DNA from 2 places in the Cupriavidus oxalaticus genome. Region 1 is predicted to be linked to the other one. Evidence: riboswitches for the same ligand, from Rfam matches in the RefSeq annotation. Region 1 holds a riboswitch; the other holds the start of a gene.
What was found. A riboswitch is a leader RNA that binds a small molecule or an ion and turns the genes downstream of it on or off. The one in region 1 is predicted to bind glycine.
Positions count from the first base shown of each region.

Region 2: it holds a riboswitch for glycine, as region 1 does, so the genes downstream of both, JTE92_RS01980 (D-amino acid dehydrogenase) here and gcvT (glycine cleavage system aminomethyltransferase GcvT) in region 1, are expected to answer to the same signal.

Region 1 covers NZ_CP069812.1:3,694,285-3,698,492, forward strand. Annotated here, with positions in the region: gene JTE92_RS29575 (UvrD-helicase domain-containing protein) at 1-1,463, opposite strand, end outside; gene JTE92_RS29580 (YMGG-like glycine zipper-containing protein) at 1,715-1,942, shown strand; glycine riboswitch at 2,047-2,133, shown strand; glycine riboswitch at 2,155-2,293, shown strand; gene gcvT (glycine cleavage system aminomethyltransferase GcvT) at 2,390-3,517, shown strand; gene gcvH (glycine cleavage system protein GcvH) at 3,617-3,997, shown strand; gene gcvP (aminomethyl-transferring glycine dehydrogenase) at 4,114-4,208, shown strand, end outside.
Region 2 covers NZ_CP069811.1:442,071-446,278, reverse strand. Annotated here, with positions in the region: gene JTE92_RS01985 (TonB-dependent receptor) at 1-1,703, opposite strand, end outside; glycine riboswitch at 1,956-2,057, shown strand; glycine riboswitch at 2,058-2,195, shown strand; gene JTE92_RS01980 (D-amino acid dehydrogenase) at 2,250-3,515, shown strand; gene JTE92_RS01975 (Zn-ribbon domain-containing OB-fold protein) at 3,753-4,151, opposite strand; gene JTE92_RS01970 (thiolase family protein) at 4,176-4,208, opposite strand, start outside.

The sequences.
Region 1 (4,208 bases):
TCGGTGGCCGGATCTTTGGCCGCGCGGTCGGCCAGCCGCACCATCGATTCGCAGAACACCCGCAGCGGCTCCAGCTGGCGCGGCTGCAGCTTGCCCTCGATGCCGCCCATCATCGCCGCCTCGAACAACGACACCTTGGCCTGCCCGGCGAACGTGCCCAGCACTTCGAGCGTGGTGTTGCCGACGCCGCGGCGCGGCGTGGTGATCGCGCGGATAAAGGCGGGATCGTCGTCGGGATTGGCGATCAGGCGCAGGTAGGCGCAGATGTCCTTGATCTCGGCCTTGTCGAAGAAGCTCTGGCCGCCCGACAGCACATAGGGAATGCGCTCGCGCCGCAGGATCTGCTCGAACAGCCGCGCCTGGTGGTTGCCGCGGTACAGGATGGCGTAGTCGCGGAACTGCGCGCGGCGCTCGAACTTGTGCGCCGACAGGCGGAACACCACCGACTCGGCCTCGTGCTCCTCGTCGTTCATCGGGTGGATGGCGATGGGATCGCCCATGCCGTGCTCGCTCCACAGCTTCTTGTCGAAGAGCTTGGGATTGTTGGCAATGACCGCGTTGGCCGCTTCCAGGATGCGCACGGTGGAGCGGTAGTTCTGCTCCAGCTTGATCACCTTGAGGTCGGGGAAGTCGGTCTGCAGCCCGCGCAGGTTGTCCAGGGTGGCGCCGCGCCAGCCGTAGATGGCCTGGTCGTCATCACCCACCGCGGTAAAGGCCGGCGCGCGCAGGTGCGAGCCGCCCGCCAGCAGCTTGAGCAGCTGGTACTGGCAGGCGTTGGTGTCCTGGTATTCGTCGACCAGGAAGTAGCGCAGCCGGTTCTGCCACTTGAGCTGCACCGCCTCATTGCGCGCGAACAGCTCCGCGGGCAGGCGGATCAGGTCGTCGAAATCCACCGCCTGGTAGGCGTTCAGCGTGGCGACGTAGTTGCGGTAGACCAGCGCGGCCTGGTGCTCGTCGGCATTCCCGGAAACCGCGGCCTGCGCGATCGCGGCCTCGGGGTCGACCATGCCGTTCTTCCACAGCGAGATCGTGCTCTGCACGCCGCGGATCAGCTTCTTGTCGGTGGTGCCGAGCTGCTCCTGGATCAGGCCGAAGCAGTCGTCCGAGTCCATGATCGAGAACTGCGGCTTGAGGCCCACGTGCTCCGCCTCCATGCGCAGGATCTGCACGCCCAGCGAATGGAAGGTGCAGACCGTCAGCTGCCTGAGCGGGATGCGCTTGCCTTCGCGCGTGGTCTTGCCTTCCATCAGCTTGCCGATGCGCTCCTGCATCTCCTTGGCCGCCTTGTTGGTGAAGGTCACGGCGGCGATATGGCGCGGCTCGAAGCCCTTGTCCTCGATCAGGTGCGCGATCTTCTGCGTGATCACGCGGGTCTTGCCGGAGCCCGCCCCGGCCAGCACCAGGCAGGGGCCGTCCAGGTAGCGGACGGCTTCGGATTGGGCGGAATTCAGGCCATGGCTCATGCGAAGGGCGGTCGGGAGATGGGGCGGCGAGGCGCGCGCCAGGGGCAGGCAGCACACGCGCCCGGCGGCAAAGCTGTCGATGTTAACACGCTGGCCGCGACCGGTCAGTCAGCACCTGCCGCATCGTCGCCCCTCCTTGTGTCACTGGCGTAACACTTCGTAAAGCCCGGAGCCAATGAACCTGCGCCAGGTTCTAACCATCATGTCCAGGCGTGTCTCGGACATGCAATATCCATCACTCGGAGCCAACAATGAAAACCCTGCAGAGATTGACCAAGGTGGCCCTGATCGGCGCGACGGTCGCGGCATTCGCCGGTTGCGCGGACATGACCCCGAAGCAACGCAATACCGCCATCGGCGCGGGTGCGGGTGCCGTGGGCGGCGCCATCCTGACCGAGGGCAGCGCACTGGGTACGCTGGGTGGCGCGGCCGTGGGCGGCGTGATCGGTAACGTCGTGACCGACGACAAGCGTAAATAAGGACGCTGCGATCCACCCCTGGCGGCGGGGCGCAGGAACGGGTACAGCCGCCGGGCGGCCGTCCGGCCTGGTTTGACAAAGGCCGGGGCCTCCCGTACATTGCGCGCATCCGACCGGGAGAGCGCGCACAACTGCGCCGCCGAAGGGGTATCACCCGAAAACTCTCAGGCACCACGGACCGTTCGGATCGGCATGCAACATGCACACGATGCATGCCGAACTCTGGAGAGCGGCACCCGCCATGCGTGGCGAGCGTGCCCACCGAAGGGGCGCGCGAGGCAGATGTTGATCGGATCCGGTCCACCGGATCCGCCTCGTAATCTCTCAGGTATCGAGGACAGAGGGGTCATCCGCCGCAGCGGATCGCTTGGCCATTTGGGCATAGCGATCGTTGCGGCGGATGGCCCTTTTTTGTTTTCGCAACCCGACATTGCCCCCGAGGATTCCATGACGCTCCAGGCCACGCCCCTCAATGCCATCCACCGCGCCCTCGGCGCCCGCATGGTCGACTTCGGCGGCTGGGATATGCCGGTCAACTACGGCTCCCAGATCGAAGAGCACAATGCCGTGCGCACCGACGCCGGCATGTTCGACGTGTCGCACATGTGCGTGGTCGACCTCAGCGGCGCCAATACCCGTACCTTCCTGCGCGGCCTGCTGGCCAACAACGTCGACAAGCTGCAGACGCCGGGCAAGGCACTCTATTCCTGCATGCTCGACGAAAAAGGCGGCGTCATCGACGACCTGATCGTCTACTTCTTTGCCGAGGACCGTTTCCGCCTGGTGGTCAACGCCGGCACCGCGGTCGGCGATATCGACTGGATCCGCGCCCGCAACGAGGCCACCGGGAGCGGCGTGACCATCACGCCGCGCCGTGAAGACGTGGCGCCCGAGGGCGTGCAGCCGCTGGCGATCGTCGCGGTGCAGGGGCCCAACGCCCGCGCCAAGGTGTGGAGCACCTTCCCGTCGACCCAGCCTTCCGACGCGCTCAAGCCCTTCAACGCTGCCGTGGTCCAGGACTCCGCGCTCGGCGAGGTCATGGTCGCGCGCACCGGCTACACCGGCGAAGACGGTTTCGAGCTGGTCGTGCCGGCGGCCAGCGTCGCCGGCCTGTGGGAAAAGCTGAACGCCGCGGGCGTGCGCCCGGCTGGCCTGGGTGCGCGCGACACGCTGCGCCTGGAAGCCGGCATGAACCTGTATGGCCAGGACATGGACATCAACACCTCGCCGCTGGACGCGGGCCTGGCCTGGACCGTCGACCTGCAGAGCGAGCGCGACTTCACCGGCAAGACGGCGCTGGCCGCCAACGGGCAACAGCAGCAGTTCCTCGGCCTGATCCTGCGGGACAAGGGCGGCGTACTGCGTGCCCATCAGAAAGTCATCACGCCTGCCGGTGACGGCGAAATCACCAGCGGCACCTTCAGCCCCTCGCTGTCGCAATCGATCGCGTTCGCGCGCCTGCCGAAAGGCGTGAACGTCGGCGACACCGTGCAGGTGGAGATTCGCGACCGCAAACTCAACGCGACTGTGGTTAAACTGCCGTTTGTGCGTAATGGCAAGGCACTCGTGAGCTAAGGGAAGCACCCGCTCACCCAACGGTCGCCCTCGCCTGCCGGCAGCGTTGCCGGGCAGGCATCACCCAACAAGAAACAGATCTGAATCCGGAGAACCTTCATGAATTTCCCCGCCGACCTCAAATACACCGAGTCGCATGAGTGGGTGCGCGTCGAAACCGACGGCACGCTCACCATCGGCATCACCGACCACGCACAGGACGCGCTGGGCGACATCGTCTTCCTGGAACTGCCCGAGGTGGGCAAGTCGGTCGGTGCCGGCGACGCGCTGGCAGTGGTCGAATCGGTGAAGGCCGCTTCCGACATCTACGCCCCGGTGGCCGGCGAAGTGATTGCCGTCAACGAGGCCGCCACGGCCGCGCCGGAAAGCGTCAATGCCGACGCATTCGACGCGTGGCTGTTCAAGCTCAAGCCGGCCAACAGCGACGACGTCAACGGCCTGATGTCGGCCGACGCGTACAAGGCCAGCGTCGGCGCCTGATATTTCGTCGTTCCCGCCCACGTGCCCTTTGGGTATGCGCGGGAACGACAAGCGAATTTGCAGCGCTGCGGCACGGCTGACCACCTGCCGCGGCGCTCCCCACGAGGTTCTTGCCCATGAACGCCCCGCTTCCCATGACCGCCGCCCAAGGTAACCGGCCCACGCTGGCCGAACTGGAGGCGCGCGACGCCTTCGCCGCCCGCCATATCGG
Region 2 (4,208 bases), on a different replicon from region 1:
TTCGAGAACGAGCGTTCCGGCTTCAGGTTGGGATCGTTGTTGATCAGCGAGGTGCCGGTGATGCGGCCCTGGAACAGCTCGGCGACGGTCGGGTAGCGGTAGGCCTGGCCCAGCGAGAGCCGGCCCAGCCAGTCCTGCCCGATGGCCTTTTCCAGCGCCAGCTTGGGCGACCAGTTGGACTCGCTGCGCACCGGGTAGGCGACATCCACGCCCGGCTGGCTGCGGCTGCCATCATAGGCGCGCCAGTGTTCCCAGCGCACGCCCGGGATCAGCTTCCAGTCCTCGGCGAAGTACCACGCGTCCTGCGCGTACAGCGCCTGCGTCTCGGTCTTGCCGGCAAAGGCGTTGTTGAACGCGGAGATGGTGGCGGCCTGCCAGTCTGAGGTGTTGTAGGTGGTGTTGCTGAGCCGGTAGTTGTCGTAGTGGTAGCCGAGGGTGACCCAGTGGCCGCCCTTGAGCTGCTGCGGGCGGTAGTCGGCCTTCAGGTCAAGCGTGCGCCAGCCGGTACCGTCGCCATAGGTCACCGTGCCCGGGCCATTGCCCGCGGTGCTGGCGGTGCGGCTGATGTCCTTGCTGACATCGAACAGCGATGCCACGCCGGAGAAGTTCCAGCCGGTCTCGTTGCGCGTGCGCAGCGACAGGCCGTAGAGCCAGCGCGCGTCTTCGCCGTTGCTCGGGGCAAAGGCGTTGGCCGGAATCACGTATTGATAGCCGCCGATATTGACCGGGCCGTTCGACACCACGTTGCCATTGGCATCGCGCAGGTAGCTGCCGGTGCTGTTGGAACGGTCCTGCTGCCAGTAGGCGGCCGTGAACTGTGCCTGCAGGGTGTTCGTGATGTCATAGCCCAATTTGACCTTGAATTGATCTTGGACTGTGTGCGTAACGCCCTCGCTATTGACACCCATTACCACCCGATCGCGACCCGTCTGGTCCTGATCGAAATAGGCACCGGATACAGCGACATCCGTCGCATTGGCGGGCCTTGTCGAACGCGCCGCGGTGTAAAAGCTCAGCGGCTGGCTCTTGCTGTCCTGCCGGTCGACGCTGACCAGCCACGAGAACGGCCCGACGCGGTCGCCCACGTAGGCGTTGGCATGCACGCCGTTGAAATTGTCGTGCGTGCCGTACAGGTTGAAGCGCTGCGTGAACAGCTGCACGCTGGCATCGCCTTCGAACTTCTCCGGCGTGCGCGTGCTGATCAGCACGGTCGCGCCCAGCGAGTTGCCCGGGTACAGCGCCGAATAGGGGCCATACAGCACGTCGACGCGCTCGATCTCGGCGGCGTTGACCAGCGACCAGCGCGGGGGGAAGGAGAAATCGGAGCCCAGCAGGTTGGACAGCAGCAGGCCGTCGGCATAGACCAGCCCGCGCGCCGACTGGCGCGAGCTGGTGCTGCGCACCGAGATGATCGAGTTCATATCGCCGATGAAGCGCTTGCGCACGGCGAGGTTGGGCGCGTACTTGAGCGCGTCTTCGGTGTTGACCACGTTGAAGTCCGCCATGCGCGCGGCGCTGATGCCGTAGGCGGGCGATGGCGTATTGGGCGGCGTGGCCGGCGTTTCGCCGCGCTCGGTCTTCGCCGAGACCACGACTTCCTGCAAGGGCTGCGGCGCGCTGACGGGTTCATCCGGCTGCGCGCCGGCGATGCCGGGGCCCATCAGCGCGGCCGAGGCGGCCAGCGCGATCCGATTTCTTCTCACTGGAATACCTTTCTGTTCTTTTGCCTCGCCGGCCGGTGCGCCGTATCCGGCTCGTGTTACGGCGCACTTCCTCCGCGTAGCGAGTGCTGACATTCTAGGGGGCGGGCCGGTTTGACGCAGTGCGACATAGCGCCGCGCCGGTACGGAAGCGACTCGACCCATCCATGCGAACACGCCTGGCTCCATTCACGTTTACCCGCATATCCACATGCGGCCTTTGTCTCTAGATTTGCCCGGATTGGCGTTCGCGCCAACGTGATGCTGGGAGAGACTGATCCGGCGGCAGCCGCCGCGGACAGCGCCGAAGGAGCAACCGCCCCGGAAACTCTCAGGCAAAAGGACCGGTATCACGCGTCACAGCACTCTGAAGAATGCCGCCATCGTCAGCCGGCATACCGAAGGAGCAAGCGGCCCCGCCTCCGGTACCCCCGGTACCCCCGGTACCACCGGCGACTGTCGTGAATCTCTCAGGTCAGGAACAGAGGGGGCGTCCGCCACGCATGTCGCGTGCGGGCTCCCACCCCGACGTTTCTGGACTGCCAGATCATGAAGACAATCGCCGTCATCGGCGGTGGCATCACCGGTGTCACCACGGCCTACGCGCTCGCCCGGCGCGGCTTCTCCGTCACCCTGTTCGAGCGCCATCGCTACGCCGCGATGGAAACCTCGTTCGCCAACGGCGGGCAGCTGTCCGCCTCCAACGCCGAGGTCTGGACGCACTGGTCCACCATCGTCAAGGGCCTGAAGTGGATGCTGCGCAGCGACGCCCCGCTGCTGGTCAACCCGCGGCCGAGCTGGCACAAGCTGAGCTGGTTCGCCGAGTTCATCGCCTCGATCCCGCACTACCGCCGCAACACCATCGAAACGGCGCGCCTGGCCATCGCGGCGCGCGAGCACCTGTTCGCGTGGGCGGCGCAGGAAGGCATCGACTTCGACCACAAGCCTGAAGGCATCCTGCATATCTACCGCGACAAGGCGGGCTTCGAGCACGCGGGCCGCGTCTCGGCCCTGCTGGCGCAGGGCGGGCTGGAACGCCGCGCGGTGACGCCGGCGGAAATGCGCGCAATCGAGCCGACGCTGGCCGGCACCTACTACGGCGGCTATTTCACCGAAAGCGATTCGACCGGCGATATCCACAAGTTCACCAGCGGACTGGCCGCCGCCATCGAGCGCATGGGCGTGCGCTGCCGCTACGGCGAGGACGTGCGCAAGGTCACCACCGATGGCCGCAGCGCCAGCGTGACCGTGCAGCAAGGCGCGGACAGCGCCACCTCGACCTTCGACGGCGCGGTGATCTGCGCCGGCACCGCCAGCCGCGCGCTGGCCGCCGGGCTGGGCGACCGCGTCAACATCTATCCGGTCAAGGGCTATTCGATCACGGTCAATTTGAACGACGCCGCGAGCCAGGCAGCGGCGCCGACCGTCAGCCTGCTCGACGATGAAACCAAGCTGGTCACCAGCCGCCTGGGCGATGACCGCTTCCGCGTGGCCGGCACCGCGGAGTTCAACGGCTTCAACCGCGACATCCGCGCCGACCGCATCCGGCCGCTGGTGGAATGGGTGCAGCAGTGCTTTCCGGGCGTCAGCACGCGCAGCGTGGTGCCGTGGGCGGGGCTGCGGCCGATGCTGCCAGATATGCTGCCGCGCGTGGGCCGCGGGCGGGCGCGCTGCATCTTCTACAACACCGGGCACGGGCACCTGGGCTGGACGTTGTCCGCGGTGACGGCGGATATGGTGGCCGGGGTGGTGGCGCAGGCGCTGGAAGCGCAGAAGATGGCCGTGCCGGGTGGGATGGTGTTAGGGAAGGCCTGAGCGGCTGACAGCAGATTCAGCCGTGACGGCAGCGGGATTTCAAACCCAAACTACCGCCCCTTGCGGACGCTCCCCTCTCCCGCGAAGTGGGAGAGGGGTGGGGGTGAGGGCCGAGCGTCAACGGAGTGAAGCGCGTCGCGATTGCGAGCGCCTGCCCTCACCCCCTGCCCCTCTCCCGCATGCGGGAGAGGGGAGCAAACCAGCGACGCGCGTTGCGCACGTCGCCTGGCCTCAGCTTCAAGCCGGCGCAAACACCGGCACCGGCGCCCCATCCACGCTGGGCGCGAACTTGACCTTCACCTTCTGCCCGATGCGCACCGCATCGAGATCGCAATCGACGATATGGGTCATCATGGTCACGCCCTCGTCCAGCGTCACATAGGCAATGCAATACGCCTGCGGACCGGCCTTGCGCGTGACGCTGTACGAGTAGATGGTGCCGCGGCCGCTGGCGGTCTTCCAGACCGTATCGCCCATGCAGAACGGGCACAGCGTGCGCGGATACCAGTGCGTCTTGCCGCATGACTGGCAGTGCTTGACCAGCAGCCGGCCTTCGCGCGCGGCCTGCCAGAATTCGATGTTGTCGGGCTGTTCGTCCGGGGCCTTGTAGGCCATGGGAGTGTACGGGGTCGTCATGTCAGTTGCTCCGGCGATCGTTCATCATTCGCGCTCGAGGATCAGGGTGGCGCTGCC